3 regions of the Undibacterium sp. Tian12W genome follow, and region 1 is predicted to be linked to each of the others. Evidence: predicted binding sites of a transcription regulator. Region 1 holds the regulator's gene; each other region holds the start of a gene.

The links. The regulator LexA, encoded in region 1, represses DNA repair genes until DNA is damaged. The targets are predictions, from matches to a motif close to ACTGTATNNNNATACAGT.
Region 2: ACO0LI_RS27645 (VRR-NUC domain-containing protein) is a predicted target of LexA. The motif match lies at 2,721-2,738, and genes of this name have one in related genera.
Region 3: ruvA (Holliday junction branch migration protein RuvA) is a predicted target of LexA. The motif match lies at 2,679-2,696, and genes of this name have one in related genera.

What each region holds. Positions count from the first base shown of each region.
Region 1 is NZ_JBMPPK010000014.1:41,352-45,576, forward strand. It holds gene lon (endopeptidase La) at 1-658, shown strand, start outside; gene ACO0LI_RS18285 (hypothetical protein) at 862-1,368, shown strand; gene ACO0LI_RS18290 (hypothetical protein) at 1,387-1,827, shown strand; gene lexA (transcriptional repressor LexA) at 2,304-2,960, opposite strand; gene rpsF (30S ribosomal protein S6) at 3,226-3,594, shown strand; gene priB (primosomal replication protein N) at 3,623-3,922, shown strand; gene rpsR (30S ribosomal protein S18) at 3,932-4,216, shown strand.
Region 2 is NZ_JBMPPK010000030.1:28,576-32,800, forward strand. It holds gene ACO0LI_RS27640 (helicase C-terminal domain-containing protein) at 1-1,034, opposite strand, end outside; gene ACO0LI_RS27645 (VRR-NUC domain-containing protein) at 1,031-2,695, opposite strand; gene ACO0LI_RS27650 (hypothetical protein) at 2,899-3,264, shown strand; gene ACO0LI_RS27655 (N-6 DNA methylase) at 3,402-4,225, shown strand, end outside.
Region 3 is NZ_JBMPPK010000028.1:32,893-37,117, reverse strand. It holds gene ACO0LI_RS27050 (2-keto-4-pentenoate hydratase) at 135-959, opposite strand; gene ruvB (Holliday junction branch migration DNA helicase RuvB) at 1,009-2,079, opposite strand; gene ruvA (Holliday junction branch migration protein RuvA) at 2,083-2,664, opposite strand; gene ruvC (crossover junction endodeoxyribonuclease RuvC) at 2,838-3,380, opposite strand; gene ACO0LI_RS27030 (tetratricopeptide repeat protein) at 3,706-4,225, opposite strand, start outside.

The DNA of each region.
Region 1 (4,225 bases):
TGTCGCCGTCAAGGATAACCAGATTGGTCAGGTAGTTGGTTTGGCCTGGACTGAAGTTGGTGGTGATCTCTTGACTATAGAAGCTGTGAACATGCCAGGTAAAGGCGGGGTTATCCGTACCGGTACTCTGGGCGATGTCATGAAAGAATCGATAGAAGCAGCCCGCACAGTGGTACGCAGCCGCGCCAAGCGTCTTGGTATCAAGGCGGATGTATTCGAGAAGAGTGATATCCATATCCACGTACCAGAAGGCGCAACACCAAAAGATGGTCCATCTGCCGGTATCGCCATGACTACGGCTCTGGTGTCAGTATTTACTGGCATCCCGGTTCGTGCTGATGTCGCCATGACTGGTGAGATCACCCTGCGCGGCGAAGTATTGCCTATCGGTGGCTTGAAAGAGAAATTGCTCGCTGCTCACCGTGGTGGTATCAAGACAGTATTGATACCTGAGGAAAATGCCAAGGATCTGGCTGAGATCCCGGACAATGTCAAAAACAAACTGGAAATCATCCCGGTACGCTGGATAGACAAGGTCCTGGAAATTGCACTGGAAACCCAGCCTGTTCCTTTGGTTGACGAACCAGTCCCTGTGGCTGCCGCAGCAACACCGGCAACGCCAGAAACACCAGCGGATACGACTGTGGTAAAGCACTAAGTTAGTCAGCATTTGTTGGTGCTTGCCAGCCAAGTGCTGGCAACAAAAAAATGAAATCGCCCGATTTTTGAATCGGGCGATTTTTTTTGCAGGCAGTTTTATGTCGTTGCGCAATTGCGGTAATGTTAAATTGTTGTCAACACGGGTTCAATTTAATCTATGATTCATTCTCTTTATTTTTAGATTGGAAATGGTCTGGTTCTATGACTACTTTGGCGCAACTTGATAAACACGCGAGCAAATGGTTCCACGACGCGATGCGGCGGCGCGGGTTTGCCGTAGAAAAGAAATTTACTTTTTGGCGTAAGCGCGGGCCTTTATTTGATATGTTTGTCGCAAGAATAAGTTCAGGCGGATTTCTTGATATCAATGTAACGATCTGGTCGCCTTGGGTAAATCATCCAAATGGTGAACTTGGAGAGTTCCCACCCGACTATATATTGATTGGTGGCCGCCTCTCTGAGGATTTTCCCAAAAATATGTTTAGCGACCCAATGTTTTCTGTCGAAAATGAGGAAGATATTGAACAAGTTTTAAGATCTGTATTGGAATTAATTGATAAATACGCTCTACCCTGGTTTCCGACAGTTCGTTCATATGAAACGTATGTGGCCTACGTTGGGAAGCGTGGCTATCATCCGACTCCCGAACGGATAGAAATGGTAAAAGCCGGAATTGCACGAGGCTTCCAGCAAGAGCCATATATTTGATTTTTTACCAGGTGAAATATGTCTGTCGATATTTTTGTGATTCTAGAAAAAGAGAAAATGCCTATCCCCAAGCGATGGGCGCAAGCAATTGCGGATGCAGAGTTTGATCTGCAAATTGACACGGATTTTGATGTTGAAGAATTTTCCGGGTTTTTGCCCTGCATATACAAGGGTGAAGAAACTGGGTTCGAATATTTTTTCGAAGAGTTGGAAGACGATTTTTTGGACGAAGATGCGACACCGCAGCTTAAGGGTAGAGATTATCTGGTGACCTTTTCGACGCACAGTGATTTAACTGAACTGATAGCGTCGACTATTGCGTCAGCAGTCTTGTGTTCAATGTCCAACGGATTAATTCTGAATGATGAGGATGGACTACCCTTCATCAAGTCGCAAGATGCGATTGCCTATGGCAAGAAAGCAGAGGCTGAATTGATATTGGATTTGGATGGAGAATAGCTGACAGTATCCGGATAAATCAACTCAGGTCCTATGCAAGTAAGAATGCCTGTTTTTCTGTAAAAGTACGCTAGAAATGTTGCGATCAATATCGCTTACATGATCAACATCAATATCTCGGCAAGTATAGAGTCAGCGAAACTATAAGGCATCAATCATAAAGAGTGACGTAAAAGAGTTCATTAGTTATGTTATCGCGATGCGCGCTCGAAATGCTTTTAGCAGTATGAATAGTCTCGTCTTGCAAGGCGAGACTATTGGGTGGGCGTGGAGTAGTGTTTCGCGAACTTTTTGCTTCTGATCTTTGCGCTGCCCCAAGTAAATTCTGTTGGGGGTTGGCTGAGATTATGTCAACTCGCAAATTCAGCACGTGAACTGTTGATAGCAGGTGCATCCTTTGGCGCCACTATCAAAAAAGTTTGGGGACGAGCCGGGCGTGATCCGGATGAGAGGGGAGGATCACGCCCGGGCTGACCTCAAACCCAGTTGCGCATTAGGCCGACAGCCAGGCCTTCCAGCGCGAAATCTTCTTCCGTATCACCAATCTTGATCACAGGATAATCCGGGTTTTCTGGCATCAGCTCGATCAAACTGCCAGTTTTTTTATAGCGTTTGACGGTAACATCATCACCGAGGCGGGCAACAACGATCTGGCCATTGCGGGCACTGTCTGCCTTTTTGACTGCCAGCAAGTCGCCATCAAGTATGCCAGCGTCACGCATGGACATGCCACGTACCTTCAGTAAAAAATCTGGTTTGGCAGAGAACAGGGCAGGATCTACGTGGTAAGTCGATTCTATATGTTCACTTGCCAGTATCGGCGAGCCGGCAGCAACCCGGCCAACCAGTGGCAGGGCTAGTTGCAGCAGGGCAGGATGGGGCAAGGCCAGTTGCTTGCCTGTGATATGGCTGGACAACTCTGACTCCAGCAGGCGTATGCCGCGTGAAGTGCCTGCCGCAATTTCTATAACGCCTTTGCGTGCCAGTGCTTGCAAATGTTCTTCTGCCGCATTGGTGGAGCGAAACCCCAGTTCTGTCGCAATCTCGGCGCGGGTAGGAGGAAAGCCCGTGTTTTGAATGGCGTCTTTGATCAGGTTCAGGATTTGTTCCTGGCGGGAAGTGAGTTTGAGCATGGCGTTTTCTAGTGTTAAGGTGCTGTATATACAAGCAGTCTGTATTTTTATACAGTAAAGCTGAATATGCAAGTCAAAATGACCGCAATTACTGAGAAATGTGAAAAAAATACCTCACTTACCTTCGGGAATTGGCAGATAAATAGCCTAAGTCACTGATCTAATTGATCAATATGAAAAACTGGGTTATTATTGTCGGCTTTCCTCTTCCCGCACTCGTCTTGACGCCGAGGCGGGCTATTTTTATTGTCCACAAGGAGAATATATGCGTCATTATGAAATCGTATTTATCGTACATCCAGATCAGAGCGAGCAAGTTCCTGCAATGATCGAGCGCTACAAGGCAAGTGTTGTAGCCCGTGGTGGTCAAATCCACCGCGTTGAAGACTGGGGTCGTCGTCAATTGGCTTACATGATTCAAAAATTGGCAAAAGCACACTATGTTTGCTTGAACATCGAATGCGATGCTGAAACTCTGCTCGAGTTGGAAACAGCATTCAAATTCAATGATGCTGTCTTGCGTCACCTGACAGTCAAATTGAAAAAAGCAGAAACAACACCTTCTCCTATGATGAAAGCTGTTCAGAAAGAAGATGCTGCAAAAGCGCAACGTGTTGAAGCGCCTGCTGCTTAATAATTGACAAAGGTCGCGTAAAAAAATAGTGAATCAGCTGAAGCTCGTAGCCCGGATTGTGGAAAAAAGCGCATTGCGCTACACCCCGGCCGGTATCCCGATAGCTTCTGCTACCTTGATGCATAGTTCAGAGGCTCGTGAGGCGAACACAGTTCGGCAGGTCGAGTTTGAAATTTCTGCGATGGCTGCTGGTGAAATATCCCAGCGTTTTACAGAAATTGCCTTGGAACAGCCCATGGAATTCACCGGTTTTTTAGCGCGCAAAAATCGCAATAGCAAAAGTCTCGTTTTTCACATCACTGAATTCGAGACACATTTACTAGATTAGGAGCCAAAAATGGCATTCGGTAAAAAATTCGACAAAAGCAAATTGAAGCAAAAGCGTCAACAACAAAACCCTTTGTTCAAACGCAAAAAATTCTGCCGCTTCACAGCAGCACATGTAGAAAAAGTTGACTACAAAGACATCGACACACTGAAAGATTTCGTGCAAGAAAACGGCAAAATCATGCCAGCACGTTTGACCGGTACAAAAGCGCTGTATCAACGTCAAGTTGACACTGCAATCAAACGTGCACGTTACCTCGCGTTGCTGCCATACACTGATTTGCACACAGCGTAATTGACGACA
Region 2 (4,225 bases), on a different contig from region 1:
ACATCGGCCCAGCGTGCCATTTCTATGCCCAGGTAATAAGGGCAAACCTGGTGTTGGAGAGCGATGCTGCGCAAGCCCTCCTTGTCCAGCAATTGCTGTTCAACAGCGGCCGCACGCGCAGCAGGCAGGCGGTCATAAAAACCTTTGGCAAGCGGACAGGCATCGCCGTGACAAGCCGCTTCAGGGTATTCACATGCCTTGGTCTTGGCGACCAGTTCCAGCGTGCGCAAGCCCAGTTTTGGCGTGCTGTTCTGGATATTGCCCAGCGCATGCAAAGCCAGTTGCCGCCCCGATGTTTTTGCCGCCAGATAAAAAATCTTGTCCAGCTTGTGTTCTGCCGTCGCCTTTAACAAGGGGAACAAACTGCCTATGGTCTTGCCTATACCCGTCGGCGCTTGCGCCAACAGGCAACAGCCGCGCTTGCTGGCCTTATACATGGCTTCAGCCAGTTGCCTTTGCCCTGGCCTGAATGTCGCGTGTGGAAAGACCATGTCCGCCAAAGCCAGATCACGCGCTGCACGATGTGCGACTTCCTGTTCAGCCCAGGCAATAAAGCGGCCACACAGCAAAGCAAAAAAATCTGCCAATTCAGCTGCAGGTAATTCTTGTTGCAACACCGTTTCTTTCTGGCTTTGTATATTGAAATACACCAGCGCCACACTGATCTTTTGCAAGCCCAGCTTTTGACATAACAAATGCCCATACACCTTTGCTTGCGCCCAGTGCAAATGCCTGTGATTTTCTGGCATCGCATGCAAGTCACCCAGGTAGGTCTTGATTTCTTCTATCTGCTGCAAGTCAGGGTCATAACCATCGGCGCGGCCACGCACATGCAAGCTGCCATGTTGACCTTCCAGTTTTACTTCGCGCTGGTAGCTGCTGCTTCTGCGCAAGGCAACTGTTGCATGCCCAGCCATGCCTTGCTCGGCAGTGGGCGAAGGCGTAAAGCGCAAATCCAGATCACCTTGCTTGGCCGTGAATTCGCACAAGGCACGCACGGCGACGGTATAACTGGCTGAGCTTATGGCACTCACTGCCCAGCCTCTTGCCACTCAAGGTAGCAAACAGCCACTGGCATGTCATGCCTGGCACAAAAGTCCAGCCAGCGTTTCTGGTTATCCTGCAGCTTGTCGCCTGGCCCTTTGACCTCTATCATCCTGTAGCGCTGCTCTTGCGGCCAAAACTGTATCAGATCAGGAAAGCCATTGCGGTTGGCGCGTATGTCGAGCAAGATGCGTTCAAAACTATGCTTCAGATGCTGAGCCGGTATGCATGTTAGCGCCATCTCCAGCAAGTCTTCAGACAACGTACTCCAAAACACAAAGGGTGATTGCAAACCAGACTTGGCCGCATACGTTTGCCGTATGGTCTGGTGATAAATACCCGACTCCAGTTGTGCAAAACAGGCCGCAAAATCATCTGCCCGCCGCGTCTGAAAATCGGCGCTCAATAAATCCACAGGCTCACGCTGGAAAGGATGAAAAAACGCCCCCGGTATCGCCTTGAAAATCACATGCCAGCACAGCAAACCAAACAGAGAATTGATGAGCGCATTCTCTACATAAAACACCGGCGCATCATCTGCATGCAAATGGTCGCGCACTACATACTCAACCACATAATCTTCTTGCGGGAAGGGCAGGTGCAAGGCCAGTTCTGTTGGTGATGTACGAGCCGCTTTGGCAACTTTAGCCAGCCCCAGCTTGCGACTGAGGCGCGGCGCGATACGCAACACCTGTTGATGCTCTGCCTCACTCTCGGGCGCTTGCTGCGCCAGCGTCAGCAAATCATAGGCGGCCTGCGTCTGTTCGCTTTTCTCCAGCACCCGTATGGCCCGCAAACGCGCACCAGGGTAAGTGCAGCCCGCATACACCTGCTGCGCCAGCGCCCAGTCCTTTTGCTTTTCAAGGTAATCGCCAATCTGATACAACAAGCGGTTACGGCGGCTGGCAATCCAGGCATTTTCCAGGTCATGCAAACCAGCTAGTTGCGCTAGCACTTCTGGTACCGGCAACTCCGCATGAAAAGCCTCACGACAGGCATGCAAAGCCAGATAAGCATCAATATCCGCACGGCAGCCAAAGCCACGCGAGGCCGCAGAAAATTCCACCTTCTCATATTGGAAAATACCCAGGTCAGACAAAACAAACTCAGACCAGTCCTGATACAGATTACCAAAAAACAGCAGCCGCAAACGATCACACAAATCCTTGTTCACAACCTGGTAAGCCACATCGTCCAGCGCACTGACAGCACCTGAGCACCACGCAGAAAATGCCTGGCTACCCGTATGCCGCAAGCTAAACAAGCCAAGTTGCTCAGCCTTGGGCAATTTCTTTTCAGCAGGCGTTATCGCCAACAACAGCGCCAGCTCAGGCTTTTGCAGCAAATCAAACAAGCCAGCAATATCGAGCTCAGGATCAGCCTGCACCCAGCCCACATCCACCAGCGCCTGCATGGCAGCACAGGTATCACCAATCTCGCCATACACCAGCTTGCTGGCCCTGAACACACAACCCTTGCGCATCACCATACGCACAAACAAAGCCCGCGATGCCTGCGCCAGGCTGCCAAACTGCGCAATAAATGTCTCTTCATCATCAGTCAGCAAATCTGCATAGCGCCCACCCACCCAGTCCAGCACGGCCTGGAAGTTTTCAAGGTAGTAAAAAGGATTATCCAGATTGGCAAGCATGAGGCAGGGGAGTAGCGTTTAAATAACTGTATATGCATACAGTTTAACGCAATGTTGGACACCGGGCAAACGCCAGGGATTACAATGTAGCCTTGCAGCTCCTTCCCCTTCAAGGGGAAGGTCGGGATGGTGATGGGTTTCAGTCGAAAGCCCCAGGTGCAATTTGTCCTCCCATCTGCTCACAATTTCCAAAAGATCAAAAAATGAACAAAGCCGAAGCCATCCAAATCGCCAACGATTCCCTGCAAGCCAACGTCCTCAACGAAGGCAACACCCAATTCTCCCAAGTCGTCCGTTATGGCAACGACGAGGGCTGGTGGCTCAACATCCCCCTGACCAACTTCAGAAAAGAAAACCACTTCCTCATCTGCAGCGAAAAAGCCAAAATCATCCGCCACCTGATGATCAAAGCCAACAACATCCTGAGCCCTGCCACCAAGTTCCGCGTCAAGGACGGCATCGCCGACATCTTCATCTCATCCGCCAACCCCAAACGCCTGACAGACGTGCTGCAAGGTGGCAGCAAGTACAGCTTTAATAAGCATTTGGTGGATGAGCATAGGTATTAAAATAGGCCGAGAAGTTTCGACCTAGTTATAGCTTTCAAATTTATCTTTTTGTTTTAATTGTTTAAGTAGACAAGTTATTAAGTTGTGAGATAGGTTGAGCTTACATTTCCCTTCGTAAATAAAATCAAAAATAATCAATGACCATAAACGCCTTTGATAGCATCTCACAAGTAGAAGCCACCCTCTGGGAGGCTGCCGATCAGCTCCGCGCTAACTCTAATCTTACTGCCACTGAATACTCCATGCCTGTGCTTGGGGTGATTTTTTTACGGCATGCCACAAACCGTTATCGTTCCGCATTGGACGCTATCCAGGCGGATCAAGCCGCTGGCAAGATGCCTAATCGCCCTCTGACTAAAGCAGATTTCATTAAACGGCGAGCATTACAGTTACCGGTTTCTGCCCATTACGATACTTTACTTAGCCTTCCATCTGGAGGAAGTTTAGGCACTTCGTTAGTCGCGGCGATGAATGCTATTGAAGCTGATTTCCCACCGCTACAAGGCAGTTTGCCCAAAGAGTACGATCGCTTCGATAATAAATTGTTAGAAAATTTGCTGCGCTGTTTTGATTCAGAGACCTTACGCAATGCTACTGGAGACGTGTTCGGTCGGATTTATGAATATTTCTTGATGAAGTTTGCCATGCAAGGCGCGCAGGATAATGGAGAGTTTTTTACGCCTCCGTCCCTAGTACAAACGCTTGTCAACGTGATCGAGCCAGATCATGGCGTTGTGGCTGATCTCGCATGTGGATCAGGCGGCATGTTTGTGCAAAGTAGTCACTTCATCGAGCATGAGGGCTTTGAAACAATGAAGCGTGTGACTTTCTATGGCCAAGAGAAAACACCTGCTACTATTCGTTTGGCAAAGATGAATCTTGCTGTGCATGGCTTGGAAGGCGACATTCAGGAGGCCAATACTTTCTATGACGATCCACATCGATTACAAGATGGCCGCCC
Region 3 (4,225 bases), on a different contig from region 1:
TTGCAAGATAAAAAAGGCTGACATGATTTACATGTCAGCCTTTTTAGTTTTGATTGCCCGTAGTTTGCTAAAGATGCAGTCTTATCGCTGTGGGCTTATCGTTGCAGACTGCATAACTGCAGGCTTGGCTGCTTTTAAGCAAAACTAACACTCAGGCCTGGTAATGGGATACCAGAGAAAGCAGTCCCCCAGGTTTGCCCGGCCTGTACCGGGTAAGCATCAGTCCAGGTGCCGGTGGTAATGATTTCACCTGCCTGCAAAGGCAGGAACTGTGGCTGCTTTTGCAGCAGGCCATGCAGGTGCCAGATCGCATGCAAGGGGCTGTCCAGCACATTGCTGCCATAGCCAGCGCTCAGCAGTGTGCCGTCGCATGACAGCGAGACGCTGGCATTGGCCAGCAACTCAGCCAGATGCTGACGGCTGGCACTCGACAAGATGCGTGGCTCACCGATCAGCAGGGTGCCGTGCAAGCCCAGTGCGGCTATCGCGTCGGCTGCTTCAAACTTCCAGTCAGGGTAGGGGCTGACGACGATCTCTATGCCATGCGCCATCCATTCCAGGCAATCTGCGAGTTCTTCTATGCAAGCGTCGGCAGCCGGCGTCCTGCCGAGCTTGAATACCACTTCCGGTTCTATGCGTGGCTGCAGCGCGCCTGTCAGGCTTTGGTAGGCATGGTTATCTTCAACATAGCGCACCGTGCTGTCAAACAGGCTGCTCCAGATTGGTTCGCAGATGGCAGCTTTCTCGCCGTATTTATTCCACAGCTTGCGGTTAGTGAAACCAAGTTTGCGGCCTATGCAAACTTCGCCTTCGGCGGCACGGATGGTGTCAGACGCTTTGGCAATGTCATAAGCATCGTTAATGCTCAGCTCAAATTGCCAGCTTAAGGGATTGATATGCTGGGTACGCGCCCTGGCCTCAAGGACGGTATAAGCATGTTGTTCGGCTTGTAAGGACATGGCATCAAGTTCGGTTGGATTGAGCACAAACCATGGGAAGGGTCAGCGTTTAGCTACCACCCCATAAGTCACCGTTATTACCCGATCTGGGCATGGTCACGCCAAAATGCTCATACGCGGACGGCGTTGCTATCCTGCCTCTGGGCGTGCGTTGCAAAAAACCCTGCTGTATCAGATAGGGTTCCAGTACATCTTCTATGGTGTCGCGTTCTTCACCTATGGCCGCAGCGACGTTATCCAGGCCTACCGGGCCACCGCCAAATTTAAAGAGGATGGCTTCCAGCAGTTTTCTGTCCATTAAATCAAAACCAACCGCATCGACATCCAGCATCTTCAATGCCGCATCGGCAATGCCTTTGGTGATTTCACCATTGCCTTTGACCTCGGCATAATCACGTACCCGTCGCAACAGACGATTGGCAATACGCGGTGTGCCACGTGCCCGCTTGGCAATTTCACGCGCACCATCCGCCTGTATTGGGGCGCCCAGCAATGATGCGGAGCGGGTGACGATCTTGGTCAATTCTTCCGGTGTATAAAATTCCAGTCGGGCGACGATACCAAAACGGTCACGCAGCGGGTTGGTCAGCATGCCGGCGCGGGTAGTGGCACCAACCAGGGTAAAAGGCTGTAAATCCAGCTTCACCGAGCGGGCTGCCGGACCTTCACCGATCATGATGTCGATCTGGTAATCTTCCAGCGCCGGGTACAGAATCTCTTCGACTACCGGCGACAGGCGATGTATCTCATCGATAAAGAGTACATCATTGGCTTCCAGGTTCGTCAGCAGGGCCGCCAAGTCACCGGCACGTTCCAGCACCGGGCCAGAAGTCTGGCGCAGGTTGACACCCATCTCACGCGCAATGATGTGCGCCAGCGTGGTTTTACCCAAGCCCGGCGGGCCAAACAGCAAGGTGTGATCAAGTGCTTCACTACGCTGCCTAGCTGCAGTGATAAAAATTTCCAGTTGCCCGCGTATCTTTTCCTGGCCCACATATTCATCAAGCTGCTTGGGGCGCAGGGCGCGTTCTATTGCTTCTTCATTGGGCGAGCTTGGCGTGGCCGAGATAATGCGTGGCTCGCTGAAGTTGGATGAAAGATTGTCGGTCTGTATCGTCATCGCTTAGCCTTTGGACAATGCTTTCAATGCCAGCTTGATGCCATCAGAGACGCCACTACCAGCAGGCACGGATTTCATCGCCAGCAAGGCTTCCTTGTCGGAGTAACCAAGTGCCTGCAAGGCGTTCAGGATGTCAGCGCTATGGTCACCTGCAGCCAGTGCCGCAGTCGCATTGCCAAGGTCAGCACCGAGCTTGCCTTTGAGTTCCAGCAGCAAACGTTCTGCAGTTTTCTTGCCTATGCCCGGCACGCGGGTCAGGCGTCCTGCTTCTTGCAGGGTGATCGCCTGGGCCAGATCGGCTACCGACATGCCAGATAAAATAGAGAGGGCAGTGCGGGCACCGACGCCGCTGATCTTGATCAATTGCTTGAAGGTGCTGCGTTCTTCTGCCGTACCAAAACCAAACAGTACATGGGCATCTTCGCGTATCGCCAGATGCGTCAGCAAGACCACTTTTTCACCGAGATGCGGCAGGTTATAAAAAGTACTCATAGGCACATCGACTTCATAGCCCACACCCTGGCAATCGACCAGCAATTGCGGAGGATTCTTTTCTATCAGAGTGCCTGCAATGCGACCTATCATGAGACTGCTTTCATACTGTATGAATAAGCAGTGATAGTAAACGATTCTGACGCGTTTGACGAGGCTCGCAGGGAAATTATATTGATATTGCGATACTGCAATTAAGCTTATGCAGGCCAGTTATATGATCTGGCCAGGGCGCAGTGCAGCTTCGGTGAGCTTACAGCCCTGTATTAACCGACTAGACGACCGCCCTTGACACGCAAACCCTTCTTCGCCAGACCCGGCGCAATTGCCCCCAGGGTTGCCAGGGTATCACCACTATGGGCATGACAAATCGCCACGCCCAGCGCATCGGCAGCATCGCTGCCAGGTAGGCCAGACAAAGCCAGCAGGCGTTGCACCATGTCCTGCACCTGCTCTTTCTTGGCGCGGCCATGACCGACCACGCCTTGTTTAACCTGTAAGGCTGTATATTCTGCGACTGCAAGGTCTGCCGCTACCAACGCGCAAATCGCTGCACCGCGGGCTTGCCCCAGTAACAGGGTAGATTGCGGATTGACGTTGACGAAGACTTTTTCTATCGCCGCACAATCAGGCTGGTAAGTGCGTACTATTTCTGAAACGCCTGCGAGGATGGTCTTCAAGCGTTCTGGTAAAGTACCATCAATGGTCTTGATCGTGCCTGAGGCGATATACGTCAGCTTGCTGCCCTGTTTATGGATGACGCCAAAACCGGTGGTGCGCAAGCCGGGGTCTATGCCTAGGATTTTCATGAGGGCTTCTGAGTGTGTATTAGATGTGGTGCTGTGCTGCTACAGGAATTATTGCTGATGAGTATAGCGTATCGGCGAGCTAGTTTTATTGCTCGCTATGTAAGTGAGTAATTGCTTATGACGTTTAATCTTTTGCAGGATATGTGTGAGCAAGGAAATGCAATGTGGAGTGGGCTGAGTTCCAGCGGTATTTTTACCTGCATTGAAGCCAGCCCCCTCGCCAACTGACACAATGCGGTGTCGCCACTCGACGATGAAAGCATCATGGTATTTCAGGCACGAGTGCAGGCAGGCTGGCAGTCATCGGCATCAAAGTTGTCAGCCTTTATTTTACTGGCTTCCAGGCCTTGACTTCTGCATCGACTTTGCTTTTGCTCTCAGCGGGCAATACTGCTACCAGCGGGGGTAAATAGTCGCGTGCAACTTGATTGCCGTTGGCAAGAGATAGCATGGTCCAGAAATAGGCGGCCTGTTCATCTCTGGCTACACCTGCCACTTCACCAATCGTTGCCGCCAGGTCTTTCTGTGTCTTGTCCCGGGCCTGGTCAAGTGGACCCGCAACGGTGCTGGCTGCAGCGCGGCTGTCTATATTCAAGATTTTGCCGCTGGCGTAGATCCTGCCCAGGTCGAGTTGTGCATTGGCGTCGCCGCGTTCTGCTGCTTTGCGCAGCCAATAAAGGGCTTGTTTCCCGTCATCGGGTGATTCTTTGCGAGACAGATAAAGCAAAGCCAGCACGTGCTGCGCATTAGAATAATTTTGTTCAGCAGCGCGACGCAGCCAGATCGACCCTTGCCGCCAGTCTTCTGGCACGCCTTTGCCATTGATATACGCCAGCCCCAGGAAG